DNA from 2 places in the Rhodococcus sp. FW305-130 genome. Region 1 is predicted to be linked to the other one. Evidence: riboswitches for the same ligand, from Rfam matches in the RefSeq annotation. Region 1 holds a riboswitch; the other holds the start of a gene.
The links. A riboswitch is a leader RNA that binds a small molecule or an ion and turns the genes downstream of it on or off. The one in region 1 is predicted to bind cyclic di-AMP.
Positions count from the first base shown of each region.

Region 1 (7,763 bases):
ACGTCACCGGGCTGTAGTTGGTCCCTCGACACCGGTACACCGCCCTGCGCCTGCGCTTGGCTCGAACGCGGCAGAGTCTTCCCAATTTGCTTGTAGGCCCATACGACCAGACCTGAGCAGTCGAACTCGTTCGGGCCGGTCGCGCCCCAGACATACGGGTCACCGATCCGCGTGAGGCCTGCCTGCAGAGCAGCAGCACCCGAACCAGGCGTCAAGTTAGCTAGAATTTTGCTGAGATCGACGTCCGGCGGGAATGGCGTACCGCTCAGTTGGTTACGCTCGTCGTCGGTGAGGCTCTGGAAAGCTTTGGTCACGTCGGCGATCTGCGTCTGCAGTTCACTCTGCTTGCGCTGCAAATCGTCACTGAGTGCGCGGGCTTGATCGGCGGCGGTCCGCGCTTCTTCGGCCGAACGCTTCGATGCTTCCGAGGCGGCACGCGCTTCGGCAGTGGCTTGGTTGAACTGTGAGACCTGCACTGCCGCGTCGTTGGAAATCACGTCCAGCGCGGACATCTGATCGAGCAACTGCTGCGGCGAGTCGCTCACCATCAACGCAAAGAGGCGATTGGTCCGCGCACCCTGGTAATTCGCTGTGGCAATACGGTTTACCGCCGGAGCGAACTCGGCGACACGTGCCGAAGCCGCGTCGAGAAGACCCTGATCGGCTGCCGAACGCGCGTCCGCATCATTCGCGACCGCCAGCTTCGCGTCGAGGTCGATCTGTGCGTTGTGCAGCGCTTCGTTGGTCTGCTCGGATACCCGGGAGAGTTCACCGAGCTTGTCGAGCGCCTCGGTGGGGTTGGTGATGACGGGGTCGGCACCGGCCTGCATCGAAGGCCCTGCGACGAGTCCGAACGCCAGCACTCCCACTGCCAATGCGGCGCGTACTCGACTGTTGTTTTTCGATGAAACCACGGAATGCAACTCTCCGTCTCGGTGAAGCGACGTCGACCGGGACCGGTCGACGATCTGTTAGCTGGCTGTCAACTATCCACAGTACCTGTCTCGGCCGCGCAATGTCTCGATAAGGTTACGGAACGGCATACGTTTGTGTCTACTCGCCGGTAGGCGTGTCGGGGTGAAGTACCGGGCGAATTGTCGCGAAACGAAAATGTGGGCCTCGAATCAAAGATTCGAGGCCCACATTCGAAGATCCGGAGCTCCCCCGAGCTCCGCCGCCTTGCAGCGGCGGATCGTTCCGACCGTCTACCGGAGACAGCCGTCGAGCGTGTTCAGAAATCAGTAACGGCGAGCACCGTCGTACGGCATCGAGGACACCGGTGCGAGCTTCACGGGCTGACCAGCGGTCGACGCGTGGATGACATTGCCGTTGCCGGCGTAGATGCCCGAGTGCGATCCGCCGTAGAAGGAGATCACGTCGCCGACCTGAAGATCGGACTGTGAAACGGCAACGCCGGCTGCGGCCTGGTCGTAGCTCGTGCGAGGCAGGTTCAGACCAGCCTGCTTGTATGCCCACTGGACCAGACCGGAGCAGTCGAATGCGTCCGGGCCCGATGCGCCGTACACGTACGGGGAGCCCAGCTTGCTCTCTGCGGCGCGAACTGCCTGCTCACCAACACTGGAGATGGGAGCGGCCGGAGCGGCCGGTGCGATGTCGGTGATGCCCGGGATGACCGGCAACTGAGGAATAGAAACGCCCGGAACCTCGAAGGTGCCGACGCCGGGGATGGTGATGGGGTCTGCCGAGGCAGGTGCAGCGGTTGCGGCAAATGCTCCGACTGCGAGCGCGCCGGCTACTGCCAACTGCGCTGAACGCTTGAAACTCTGTGACGCCACTTAAGGGGTGCTCCATTTCTTCCATTCATCCGCCGACCGAGTTAGCTGACGGGTTCGGGCTGGGAAGATCAGCCCTACCCGCGTGGTCCGCAGCGATCATGCGTGCTGCACCCCAGGCGGGATTCACCCCAGTGGAAACTTGGGTTCCCGGTTCGGGTTCCTCGCGGAGATCCCGATTAGGCGGTTCCTGACGATGCCGGTCCTGTTTGGTCCGGCAAGACTTCGTTAGGTCTCAGGAAGGTTACGAAATGATCGCGACGATGTCGACCGCTTCGTGACAATCGCGCCCGATTCGCCGGAAATCATGCTGCCGCGCCCGCGATACGCCGGACGGGTCACGAAGAGATAACAACAGGTCTGTTCGGCGAGGCTCACCTGGCCCGCAAACCTGCGCTTCCTACCCACTGGCAAGGGTCACCAAACCCGACAATCCGATCTTCCATGCAGTTCAACGCCGATTACTTGAAACTAGAACCCGTTTCGATCAATCAGGCGGTTTCGGCGACTGATCGCCGTAGCAACACCCTCACGAATCGCCCTACCGGTAAGTAGGTAGGAGTCCGCATTCGCGAGTTCCCACCGCAAGTGTGATCCTCGTCTCTCGTACTTTTGTCGGGGGTCAATCCGTTGCTTTCCCAATGGAAGTCGGAGTGAGCCGGGTTCCGCGTATGCAATCTCGAATTCGTGTCGGGGGGTCCTTCTACTGTCTGCGGTGTGAGTCCCGCCTCGGCCCGAGAATTTCCGTCTCCGTCCCCGTTCTCCGACGGGGAGAAGTTCGACGTCGGGCGGCAACTGAGCTTCGACGAGCTGGACACACCGCTGAGCGAAACGACGTTCGTCGTCGTCGACCTCGAGACCACAGGTGGAAGCGCCGACCAGGACTCCATCACCGAGATCGGCGCCGTCAAGATCCGCGGTGGCGAAGTGCTCGGTGAAATGGCAACACTCGTCGATCCCGGCCGATCGATTCCGCCGTACATCGTCGAACTGACCGGAATCACCACCGCCATGCTGATCGGCGCACCTCCCATCGAACGTGTCCTACCCGCTTTTCTCGAATTCGCCGAGGGCGCGGTGCTGGTGGCACACAACGCGCCCTTCGACATCGGCTTCCTGAAAGCAGCGGCGTCACGCAGCGCACGCCCGTGGCCGGCGTTCCGTGTGCTGTGCACTGTGAAGCTCGCCAGGCGCGTGCTCACCCGCGACGAGGCGCCTTCGGTCAAACTCTCCGCACTCGCCCATCTCTTCCAGGTGACCACCCAACCGACGCACCGCGCGCTCGACGACGCGCGTGCGACCGTCGACGTCCTACACGGGTTGATCGACAGAGTCGGGAACCAAGGCGTCCACAGTTACAGCGAACTCGTCGACTACCTGCCCAACATTTCCTCACATCAGCGGGCCAAACGGTCCTTCGCCGCAAACCTGCCGCGAAGCCCGGGTGTCTACCTTTTCCGAGGCCCTTCGGACGAAGCCCTCTATATAGGAACTGCTACCGACCTTCGACGCCGCGTCCGCAACTACTTCACCGGTTCGGAGACCCGCGGCAGGATGAAGGAAATGGTCGCGCTCGCCACCCGCGTCGACCATGTCGAGTGCGCCCATGCGCTCGAGGCAGGGGTGCGTGAACTACGACTACTGAGCGCGCATGCACCCCCGTACAACCGTCGCTCCAAATTCCCCAAAAGAGGATGGTGGATCACTCTCACCGACGAGGCGTTTCCCAGACTGTCCGTGGTTCGCACGCCTACGGCCGATTCGATCGGCCCGTTCACCTCTCGCGGCGACGCAGTAGAAGTCGCCGACACCGTCGCAGAGTTCAGCCGCCTACGCACGTGCACCAAACGTCTCGGGCGCGGCGCCGTTCACGGCCCTGACTGCCCCGCTCGCGAACTGGGGGCGTGTCCCGCCTCCTGGGCACCGGAACTCACTGCGCAGGACTACGCGGCCGCCCCTGAGACTGTGCGTGGATTCTTCCGGGGAACCAACGACGCTCCCCTCCAACAAATGCAGGCGCGAATAGACGAGCTGTCCGAACACGCGTTGTTCGAGAATGCTGCTCGTCTGCGTGACCGAACGGTCGCAGTCTCTACCGCAGTGCGGCGCACTCAGCGACTTGCAGCAGTCGCGGCGATCGAACAACTGATTCTCGCCCGTCCCACCGGGGACGGCGGCTGGGAGCTGTCGGTGATCCGTTCCGGACGTCTCGCGTCCGCCGGGCTCGCCAGACGTGGAACTCACCCGATGCCCGTCGTCGACGCCATCACCGCGGCAGCCGAAACCGTCCTACCGGACGACGCACCGTTCCGCGGCGCGTCACCCGAAGAACTGGGCCTGATCGCACGGTGGCTCGCATCGGACGGTGTCCGAATCGTGTCGGCGACATCCGGCTACGTCGAACCTGCGGGCGGCGCCGGCAAGTGGGAAGCCTGGTGCCGACTCGCGCGGGCCGGTACCGAATCCGAACATCGATGACGTAACGACGGAGCGGCACCCCTAAGCTCGATCGAAACCACCGGGTCATCACAACCCACCGGGAAATCGAGGAGAGAAATGATCAACGCCATCGTCATGATTCACGCCGAGTCCGCTCGGATCCCGGAAACCGCGCAGGCCGTCGCCGACCTGTCCGGAGTGACGGAGGTCTACTCGTGCGCAGGTGACGTCGACTTGATCGCCATCGTGAAGGTACGTGACCACGCCCAGATCGCCGACGTGGTCACCGGAGGAATCAACAAGGTGCCCGGCGTTCTCCGAACCGCCACACACATCGCCTTCCAGTCATTCTCCAGCGCAGACGTCGAGGCCGGTTTCTCGCTGGGCGAGTAGCTCGTCGATCAGGCTTGGTCGGCCAGTTCGGCGGTGAGTGCCGCCCACTTGTGAAGCAGTTCAGCGCCGGCGCCGCTGTCGATCGCGGCAGCGGCTGCAGTCATCCCGGCGGAGATCGCACCCTCGAGATCGTCACCGACACCGTTGAACGCCGCGATGGCCGCTCCCGCGTTCAGCAAGACCGCGTCCCGGACCGGCCCCTTCTGTCCGGAAAGCAGCGTTCGGGCGACGGTGGCGTTGAATTCGGCGTCTCCTCCGCGCAACTCTTCGAGAGGAACGCGGTCGATTCCGAGGTCGCGCGGATCCAGCGTGACAGTTCGCACACTTCCACCGCCGACGATGTGAACCGTCGAAGTCGTCGATGTGGTCAGTTCGTCGAGTCCGTCGTCTCCACGCACCACCAACGCCGAATTACCGCGCTGCGCAAGGACTCCCGCGACGACCGAGATCAGCTTCGGAAATGCGCACCCGATCAGCCCGGCACGCGGACGAGCCGGATTGGTCAGTGGACCGAGCACGTTGAATGCCGTCGGGATGCCGATTTCCTTGCGAGGCACCGCCGCAAAGCGCAGTGCGGGATGGAAGACCGGCGCGAAACAAAAGCCGATGCCGACCTCTTCGACGCACCTCGCAACCTGCTCCGGGCCGAGGTTGATGCGAACGCCGAGCGCCTCGAGCACGTCTGCGCCACCGCTCTTGGACGAAGCAGCGCGGTTGCCGTGCTTGACAACTCGCACACCGGACGCGGCAACCACGATCGAGGCCATCGTCGAGATGTTGACCGTGTTGGAGCGGTCGCCACCCGTGCCGACGATGTCGACCACGTCGGAATCGACCGGCACGCGCCGGGAGTGTTCGAGCATCGCGCCGGCGAGCCCTTCCAACTCCGCGGGGGTTTCGCCCTTCATCTTCAGCCCGACGCCGAAAGCGGCGATCTGAGCGGAAGTGGCATTGTCCGACATGATCTCGCCCATCGCCCACCGACTGTCGGCTTCCGACAGATCACTGCCGTCCGTGAGCAGACCGAGAATCATCGGCCACGACCGCACCACTGCACTCGAATCGACGTTCACGGCGTTGGATGCGTCGGTGCCGGCCATAGTGCCTTGGTCCCCTTGTCGTTCATGTGGGCTGGATTTCGAGCTGTCGTTTCGTGCTGTCGTTTCGTGCTGCCATTTTGTGCTGCCGATGACCCTCGCAGCCTAGTCAGTGAGGTAGCAAGGAAACCGAATAGGGCCGCTCAGGTCTTTCGGCGACCGCGTTTGGGCGTCGCCTCCGCAAGAATCGGGGGCTGGAGCGCGTCCCACCCGGCGACGGAACCACCGAGTCGCTGCGCCAGACCGGCCATTCGTGATCGCTCCTGGGAGCAATGCAGGGCGTCAAGGATTTGGACACGCTCGAAGATGACGCGAACCGAATTCTCGACCGCCTGAGTCACGTCCTCGGGCCGACTCGCGCCTCGCACATATCCGTCCTGAGCGACGATGTTCTCGGCATCGGCAACCGAGTCGTCCGGCAGGTCGAGATGGTGCCGCAGAACCACTTCGGACTCCGCCCGAAACTCCGGCTCGGTGGAGCCGGCACGTTCGAGAGCGGTCGAACTCGCCTCGGCGTCGTCGAAGCCCTCGGCAACGACGACCAGATCCGACCGCCCCGCGTCGAGCGGCGTCGGAATCTTCGTGCCGAAAATTCTCAGGAACCACGGTCTACTCTTGTGTGTAGCTGCCATCGCGCCAGCATATTCCGACCACGCCACCAGCGCGTTCGCCGCCCGATCCCGCGAACTCGAGCCGAGCGACGCGCCGATGGTGGACCCGAGTGGTCGTCTCTTACGACGAAGCGTCATACTTCTGTCTGTGACGAGCGCAGTAGGGACTTCAGGATCGGCAATCACCCAACGCGTGCACTCGCTGAACCGGCCGAATATGGTCAGCGTTGGCACCATCGTGTGGTTGTCAAGTGAGCTCATGTTCTTCGCAGGGCTCTTTGCCATGTACTTCGTGGCACGAGCTCAGGCGAACGGAAATTGGCCGCCGGAGCCAACCGAATTGAACCTGTATCTGGCCGTGCCGGTGACCTTGGTGCTTATCGCATCTTCGTTCACCTGCCAGATGGGTGTCTTCGCGGCTGAGCGTGGCGACGTCTTCGGACTTCGTCGCTGGTACACCATCACCTTGATCATGGGGGCGTTCTTCGTCTCCGGCCAGGGTTACGAGTACTACCACCTTGTGCACGAGGGCACCACGATTTCGAGCAGCGTGTACGGCTCGGTGTTCTACATGACCACCGGCTTCCACGGTCTGCACGTCATCGGCGGTCTCATCGCCTTCGTCTTCTTGATCGCACGAACCCGGGTCAGCAAGTTCACGCCCGCCCAGGCCACCGCCGCGATCGTTGTTTCGTACTACTGGCACTTTGTCGACATCGTGTGGATCGCGCTGTTTGCCACGATTTATTTCATCCGTTAATCAGCTGTACGCCCCAGGCAGCCCCTGACGTCCAGTTCCGTCCCGACATACCAAAGGGATACAGATGAGTTCATCCCCCCCTCCCGCATCCGATAACTCAGCGAATGCCGCGAAGTCGCGTCGCCAGCGGAAAATCCGCCGGCGCGTTACCGGCGCGCTCGTATTGATGATGGGATTGATCAGCGCAGGTTTCCTCGCTTCGGCGTTGACACCAGCTCCGCAGGTTGCGACCGCCAGCGACGATTCAGCAGCCCTGATTCGTGAAGGCAAGCAGCTCTACGACACGTCATGCATCACGTGCCACGGCGCGAACTTGCAGGGCGTGCAGGACCGCGGTCCCAGCCTCATCGGCGTCGGCGAAGCAGCCGTGTACTTCCAGGTCTCCTCTGGTCGTATGCCCGCAGCTCGCAACGAGGCCCAGGCTGCACGCAAGGACCCCAAGTTCGATGCTGCGCAGACCGACGCCCTCGGCGCTTTCATCCAGGCCAACGGCGGCGGCCCGACGCTCATCCGCGACGAGAACGGCGAAATCGCCCAGTCCTCGCTGCGCGGTGGCGACATCGGACGCGGCAGTGAGCTCTTCCGGCTCAACTGCGCGTCGTGCCACAACTTCACCGGCCGCGGTGGCGCACTGTCCTCGGGCAAGTACGCCCCGGTCCTGGATCCGGCC
Region 1 covers NZ_JBYTAP010000005.1:332,366-340,128, reverse strand. The annotation lists gene AC3WQS_RS17805 (C40 family peptidase) at 1-914, opposite strand, end outside; gene AC3WQS_RS17800 (C40 family peptidase) at 1,239-1,796, opposite strand; cyclic di-AMP (ydaO/yuaA leader) riboswitch at 1,811-1,989, opposite strand; gene AC3WQS_RS17795 (DEDD exonuclease domain-containing protein) at 2,511-4,271, shown strand; gene AC3WQS_RS17790 (Lrp/AsnC family transcriptional regulator) at 4,350-4,625, shown strand; gene trpD (anthranilate phosphoribosyltransferase) at 4,634-5,725, opposite strand; gene AC3WQS_RS17780 (hypothetical protein) at 5,866-6,354, opposite strand; gene ctaE (aa3-type cytochrome oxidase subunit III) at 6,482-7,093, shown strand; gene qcrC (cytochrome bc1 complex diheme cytochrome c subunit) at 7,158-7,763, shown strand, end outside.

Region 2 (7,763 bases), on a different contig from region 1:
TCGGAAGAGCCTCATGGCCTTGCTCGCATCGCTTCCGGTGGAAGAATGCAAAAGAACGCGCCCCACACTTGCTTCAGCGGGGCGCGCAGTCTGTTAACAGTCTACCTGTGACGAACCCGGGTCGGCACCCAGGTTTACAGGCACTATCCTCGTAGGTGTGGACCCTCAACCGAACCCGCGCACTTCCGGCACCGGAAACGGTCTGTTCCGTACGGCGATGGCACTGTTCATCGTCGGATTCCTGGCGATCGTGGCCATCTTCGCAGTCCACATCTTCAGCGACACCCCGCCCGGCCTGGCGTTGTACCTGGTGGCACTCGCGTGCCCGATCGGCTTCCTTCTGGCCATCGTCTACACACTCAGATCCGGCCGACGCGTGCGCTGATCACCCCCGCCTTCAACCGAAAGGTCACTGACCATGAGAATCCTCCTGAACGTGATCTGGCTGGTGTTCGGCGGCTTCTGGCTGGCGTTGGGCTACTTCGCCGCAGGCATCATCTGCTGCATCCTCATCATCACGATTCCCTTCGGAATCGCGGCATTCCGCATCGGCATCTACGCACTGTGGCCGTTCGGTAAGACCGTCGTCGACAAGCCGACCGCTGGCGTCGGTTCGATGATCGGCAATGTCATCTGGGTGATCATCGCCGGTATCTGGTTGGCGATCGGACACATCGTCACCGCCGTCGCGATGGCGATCACGATCATCGGAATTCCGCTCGCGGTCGCGAACCTGAAGATGATTCCGATCTCGCTGATGCCGCTCGGCAAGGAGATCGTCGACGTGGACCGCGTCAATTATGCATAGCCGTGGACCGCGTCAATTACGCATAGCCGTGGACCGCGTCAATTACGCGTAAGCGGGCCCGGAGACAGAAGAACCCGACCACTGCAGGTGCTGTGGTCGGGTTCTCTCGTATCAGGTCGGATCAGCGGCCGAGGCTACCGAGTCCGGGGAGGTTACCGAGCGAACCGGTACCCGTTCCCGGGTTGCCCGGATCAACGGGGCCGACCGGACCCTCGGAGACCACGATGGTCACACTCGAAGCGCGCGAAAGCACGCTCTTCGCAGTGATCTCGACGGTGACGCTGCCGACGGCCGTGGGGGTTCCCGAGATGGTGCCGTCCTGTGCGAGGGTCAGTCCGCCGGGCAGAGCACCGTTGGTGAGCGCAAAGGTTGCCCGGGTATCAGCGGCAGTGAGCTTCTGCGAATACGCCTTACCGACCTGAGCGGCAGGCAGTTCAACGGTCGCGGGTAGCGGGTACGCAGCAACGACGGTCACCTTGCCCCCGTTGGTCGTCGACGCGATGGCGCCGGTCGAGGTGTCGAGCGCGAGGTTTTTGACCTTCTCCAGTGCCGGAACCTTGGTATCGGTCAGAGCGGTGGTGGCGCGGGTCGTCAGATCGACCGACCACAGGTGTCCGTTCATGACGTCCGCGACATATGCAATGCCTGCAGCAGCGTCGACGACCACGCCGTTGGGAATCGCGGTCGGAGACAGCGTGGTCTTCGACAGAACCGCGCCGGCCGGGGTGATCGCCCACAGGTTGGTTGCCCGGGTGTCGGTCATGTAGATGTTGCCGGTGTTCGTGTCGACATCGACGTCGACCGGGTAGAGGTTGTCGGCACGCACGATCGACTTGAGTGCTCCGCCCTTGCGTACGTCCGCCTGCCACAGCGTGCGGCCGTAATTCTCGTCGAAGAAGTTGGTGTCCGCGATGTAGAGAAAGCCGCGGACACTGTCGAAGGCGAGCTTGGTCGGCGTTGCCGACTTGTCGACCAGAATGCTCGACACGGCGTCGGCGGCGTTGGGGTCGACGACTCGGATGTTGCCGGACTTGTAGTCCGAGAAGTACGCGCGGTGTGTTGTGGGGTCGACGACGACATCGTTGATCTGCGGCCGCGAGCCGTCGGGGTTCTTCTCGCTCAGCGTGACCGTCTTTTCGACCTTGCCGGTCTTCGTGTCGACAATCGAGATCGCGCCGCCGTAGGAGGAGGACACGTATGCGCGTCCGAGGTCCGAGTCCACGGCAAGTGCCGACGGGTAACCGACGACACCGTCGATGGTGCCGACGGACTTGCCGGTGTTCGTGTCGACGACGGACAACGAGCTGGTCGGTCCGCCGTACTGCGTGATGTATCCGCGGTGGGTTGCCGAGTCGACGACGATGTCGCCGGGCTGGGTTGCGGAATAGCTTCCGACAACACCGTGTGTCGGATCCTCGGGTGAGGCGTGTGCAGCGGGAGCAGTGACGGCCAGGCCGACAGCAGCAGCGGCGACGGCGAGTGACGCGGTGACCGCACGCCGACGGTATTGCAGTTTCATGAGGGGTGCCCTACTTCTTTGGAAGACTCTGCGAACCCTGCCCATTCGGGGCAAGTCAGGCAAACCTAACCTAAGTTTCAATCTCGATGTTGAGACACAGGACACATCTTCGACCTGGATCGGCGCACCTCTCACTCGGCCGGAATTCCATTTCCACATAACGTGTGACCTTGCTCACATTACGGGTGGATAACGGAACGGACACAACCGGACATTCACTCAGGCACCCCCACCTACCTGGGAAGAGTCTCCTGCGCTTTGTGTGACGCGTTGTACGTCCTTCGCCACGCCGCGTTATCAAATGGTGACACGAGAGACTCGAGCCGTTACCGTCGTTTTCGGCCGGGAAACTCGGCCACCTCCGGCCCGCCGCGCCAAGCCTTGTCCCGCGGGTACCGGACTTCCGACAGAGCATTCCAGGGACGAGGACGGGGGACCCAAAGTCCTCTGTGAGAACAGAAAAGTTCTCCAGTGGACACCGGTTCGATCGCAAGACCGAATCTTGGGGTGAAGCCAGACCCTTTCCAGCCAGGAAAGGCGAGGCCGGGCGACCTCTCAGCCCGAACCCGACAGCTGACCTCGCAGGCGCGTGTGGAGAGGATTTCGACCATCATGAGCGGACGCCATCGCAAGCCCACCACCACCGGTCGCACTGTCGCCAAGGTCGCCGTCACCGGCGCCATCATGGGCGTAGCAGGAATTGCAGCCACCGGAACCGCAAGCGCTGCCCCCGACTCCGACTGGGATCGTCTCGCCCAGTGTGAGGCCGGCGGAAACTGGGCCATCAACACCGGCAACGGTTACCAGGGCGGACTGCAGTTCTCCCCCAGCACGTGGAACGCACACGGCGGCGGACAGTACGCAGCCACCGCAAACCAGGCCACCCGCGAGCAGCAGATCGTTGTTGCCGAGCGTGTTCTCGCAAACCAGGGTTGGGGCGCATGGCCGTCCTGCTCCTCCAGCCTCGGACTGAGCAGCGGCGCCACCGAGCGTTCCGCTCCGGCCACCACGGCTCCTCAGGCAGCTCCGGCTCCGGCACAGCAGGTCGCTCAGACCGTTGCACACCCGGTCGCTGACGCCATCGATCAGGCAATCGCGTTCGCCAAGGCCAACGGCATCCCGGTCGACCCGCAGATCCTCGCAGTCGCCGACACCGCGAAGACGTTCCTCAAGTAACACCGGTAAGACTGTCCGCTCGGACGCTCGAACATCAAGAAGGCCCGCACCGAATCGGTGCGGGCCTTCTTCGTGTCGAGTTGTTATCGGTTGATGACGGTGTGCGGGTGTACGTAAGGAAGTGACTCCACCGGAACCGGAAAGGTGGTGTCCTCGCCGAAGGGTGAAAGTCCACCTGCGCGGGTCGATGACAATTCGGTCACTGCGTGATCTCCGTCTGCAGTTTCCGGCCATCCTGGATCTACATAGTGTTGCTTCGAATTGTTGGCCACGAAGTCATTTTGACAGGACGCCGTTACGCCGTACAGACCAGGTCTCTAATCTGATACCTGATGACCGAAACACGTGGCACCCCGGCGGGCAGTTCCGCAGCCGAAAGTCTGACCGATTGGCTCTCGGCGCGCAGTGACGCCGAGTTGACGGAGTTGCTGCGTCTGCGCCCCGATCTGGCCGTACCGCCGCCGAGCACGATGGTGGTTCTCAGTGGTCGGGCGCAGCAACGCGCGTCGGTCAGCCGAGCGGCGGACGAACTCGACACCCTCGATTTCGGTCTTCTCGAATTGTTGGCACTGGCTGGCGCCGAGGAAACTCCGATGACGCGGGCGGAGCTCAACAGTGCAATCGCCGAACGCGCCCTGACCGGCAAGGGCAAGGTCACCAAGAAGGCCGTCGACAAGTCACTGTCGAAGATGCGTGCGTCCGCCCTCGTCTGGGGTGTCGATTCCATCAGCGTCGTCCCGGCAGTCATCGGGATGATTCCGTGGCGTGTGGGGCGAGCCCTCGAACCTGCCGAGGCGATGACCGAGACCGAGATCTCGGCAGCCCTCGACGCTCTGGACACCCGCGAGCGGGATCTCCTCGAGACTCTCGCCAACTCCAGCCCGATCGGTCGCACCCGCGACGCCGCCCCCGGAACGCCGCCTGAGCGCCCGGTTCAGCGACTGCTGGCGGCCGGCCTGCTGCGGTGGCTCGACGAGCAGACCGTCGAGCTTCCGGCGACGGTTCGTCAGGTCATCCGCGGCGAGCCGGTTTTCGATCCGACGACGCTGACCGCACCCGTCATCGGGGGCGACAAACTCAAACCCGCGGACGTGAACGCCTCAGCGGCCGGCGAGGCGCTCGAGTTGGTACGCCAATGCGAGAGCGTGATCGCTGTTCTGGGCGCAGCACCGGCCCCAGCACTGCGAGCCGGTGGACTCGGTGTTCGAGAACTACGACGCGTGGCCAAGACGGCCGATCTCGACGAAGCGCGAGTGAGCCTGCTCGTCGAATTGCTCTCGGCAGCCGGACTCATCGCCAGTGGAACGCCCGACCCGGCGCCGGTCTCGGACAACGCGGACGAATACTGGACGCCCACACTCGCCGTCGACGGCTGGCTCAACGCGTCCACAGCTCGTCGGTGGGAGGTGCTGGCGTCCGCCTGGGTCGACGTACCGCGAGTTCCGTGGATGATCGGGCTGAGGGATTCCACCGACAAGCCCATCGCGGCGCTGTCCGAGGAAGGCCGGGCCCCGGCGGCTCCGCGCGATCGCCAGGCCATTCTGGGACTACTCTCCGAACTCGACAGTGGCCAGACTGCATCGGCCGTCGAGGTAAGTCGACTACTGGCGTGGCGACGCCCGCGATGGAGCGGGCGCCTACGGACGTTCGCAATCGAGCGGACTCTGGACGAGGCCGCCGCGCTCGGACTGGTGGCCCGCGGCGCGTTGTCGTCACCTGGACGAGCTTTGCTGCACGGCGGGCACGCCGAAGCCGAAATGCAGTCCGCGCTACCCGAGCCCATCGACTACATCCTGGTCCAGGCAGATCTGACTCTGGTTGCGCCCGGCCCGCTCGTACCGGACCTGCTCGAGCAGGTGAGCCTGGTCGCGGACATCGAGTCGGCAGGATCGGCGTCCATGTACCGCATCAGCGAGGACAGCGTGCGTCGTGCGCTCGACGCCGGTCTGACGGCCACCGAACTGCATGCGATGTTCGCCTCGAAATCGAAGACGCCTGTTCCCCAATCACTTTCGTATCTGATCGACGATGTCGCCCGTCGACACGGGCGACTGCGTGCCGGAGTGGCGGCGTCGTTCATTCGATGTGAGGACGCATCACTGCTGGCGGAGGTCCTCGCTTCGGCGGTGGCGGAGCCCCTGGCATTGCGCGCCTTGGCTCCCACAGTCGCGATTTCGCAGGCCCCACTGCGCGAGGTCCTGGCCGAGCTGCGCGCAGCCGGATTCGCGCCGGCAGGTGAGGACTCCTCGGGCACGTTGGTCGATCTCCGCCCACGCGGGGCGCGTGTACCGAACCGTCGCAGCCGACCGGCGTCGCGAATGCCCGCGAGCCCGTCGGCGGATCAATTGGCGTCGTTGGTACGCACGATGCGAGCAGGTGACCGCGCGTCCGCCCCGGGCCGTGGTGGTGTCCGGACGGACGGTTCGAGGGAGAACAATGCCGCCACCATCGCGTTACTGGCCACAGCGGCCCGGGACAATTCGAGCGTCAACATCGGCTATGTCGACGCTCAGGGGGTAGCGACTCATCGCATCGTCGACCCCGTCAGCGTGGGCGGCGGACAGCTGGACGCCTTCGACCCGGCAAGTGGTGCCGTACGCCGTTTCACGTTGCACCGCATTACTTCCGTCAGCCCCGTCGACTCCGGAAAAAAGTAGCAGAAAAGAAGCAACTGGCTTTTTTCTGTAAATGAAGTATGGTCGAGGTCAGTTTGTGATTGCCACTTCGAAAAATGAGGAGCGACAATGGCTGACAAGGCGCCGGGAAAGAACATGAAGAAACCCGCTCAGTCGATCAAGGAACGCCGCGCGGAAAAGCGGGCGAAAAATACGGAGTCTTCCGAGTTCATTCGTAAGCGGAAGCGGAGCTGACAGCACAGTCCAGAGGAAGACGAGCTGACTGCGAAGCTGACCAATGCCTGCCTCCACCGACACCCTCGTGCACCTGCACGAAACATTCAACCTGTTCAAGTCACGTAGTCGAGGAACTGATGCACGCTCGCGCGGCTACGCAGCGGGCATGACCCTTGCATCACTGTGTGTCCTCGACGAACACGCTCGGCAATCCGGAATACTTCTTTCGGATTTACCGCAGAAAGAGAATCAACCATCGTGAAAAGAACAATCCACACCCTGGACCGTATTCAAACGAGACTCGAATCGGAGCTTGATTCCACTCCGGGTGATTCCGAAAAGAATATCGGTTATAGATCCGGAATTTCCGAAGCTATTACTCATGTAATGGAAATGCGGAAGTCAGTGGTCGCGCAGAAATAGGAGGCGCATCAATTAGGCGCTCATCCCAATAACTGTCGCACTCCACCCACCAGAAAGACGACCTGGTCCTCGTAGAAGTCGGCAAGTCGCTCCGGCGCGAGCGGCTTGCTGCTTCCGCTCCAATCGTCCGCCCGGCTCAACGCCTGGAGGAAGCCCATCAAGGCAACCGCCCAGCGAGTCTCGAGCCTTTCGGGATCGGTAGCAGGAAAGCTACGACGGACCTGGTCGAGAAGATGATCGCGAAGGTGCAGCTCGGTCGCCTCGAGGGCTGGATGGCCCGGCCGTGACATCTGCGGCTGCGAAATCTGCGTGACGATTCTGATCCATCGCATTCCCCGCGTGCGATGGCGAAGAAGCAGTGTCTTGTATGGCGCCGTGACGGCCCGCACCAACGCTTCGACCGTCGGCGGCTCCTTGTCGGCGGCTAGGGCGTCCACGTTCGCGCTGATCTGATCTCGCACCGACGTTCCCATGTCCAACAGCACCGCGGCGACCAGATCCTCCTTGGTGCCGAAATGGTAGTGGACGGACGACGGTCCGAGACCGGCCGCCGCGTTGACCGCGCGCAGCGAAACTGCATCCAATCCCTCTGTCGCGAAAAGCCGTTCAGCAGTTTTGAGCAAACGCAGACGTGTCACGTCGCCTTGACGGTTCTGCCGGGAGTCGGTCATACGAACGAGCTTCGCACGGGCTCGCCGAACTTCTCCGAAGCGCTGACCGCGGAGTCAGAGTGATTCACGGTGTGCTCGCACCCTGTTGTCGCGATCGACCCAGCCGTGGGCGCGTGCGTAGTCCACCATCGCGGAGAACTTCTGCCTCCACTGCGCGTTTCCGACCTGGGCCGCGATGGCTTGTTCCAGGTGAGCAATGTCGAGCCAGACATGATCGTCCTCGAGTTCCCCCCACGGTTCCAATGCCCGACTCAGAGTCTCGGATTGATCGTCGCCGCCTACGACGACCGAGAGACTGGTGAAGTCGTCGACCC
Region 2 covers NZ_JBYTAP010000001.1:755,429-763,191, reverse strand. The annotation lists gene AC3WQS_RS03700 (hypothetical protein) at 158-385, shown strand; gene AC3WQS_RS03695 (YccF domain-containing protein) at 419-808, shown strand; gene AC3WQS_RS03690 (YncE family protein) at 930-2,327, opposite strand; cyclic di-AMP (ydaO/yuaA leader) riboswitch at 2,722-2,931, shown strand; gene AC3WQS_RS03685 (transglycosylase family protein) at 2,940-3,503, shown strand; gene AC3WQS_RS03680 (hypothetical protein) at 3,587-3,775, opposite strand; gene AC3WQS_RS03675 (helicase-associated domain-containing protein) at 3,836-6,160, shown strand; gene AC3WQS_RS03670 (hypothetical protein) at 6,248-6,373, shown strand; gene AC3WQS_RS03665 (TetR/AcrR family transcriptional regulator) at 6,799-7,449, opposite strand; gene AC3WQS_RS03660 (hypothetical protein) at 7,504-7,763, opposite strand, start outside.
Region 2: linked by a shared signal. The riboswitch ahead of AC3WQS_RS03685 (transglycosylase family protein) and the one ahead of AC3WQS_RS17800 (C40 family peptidase) in region 1 are both predicted to bind cyclic di-AMP.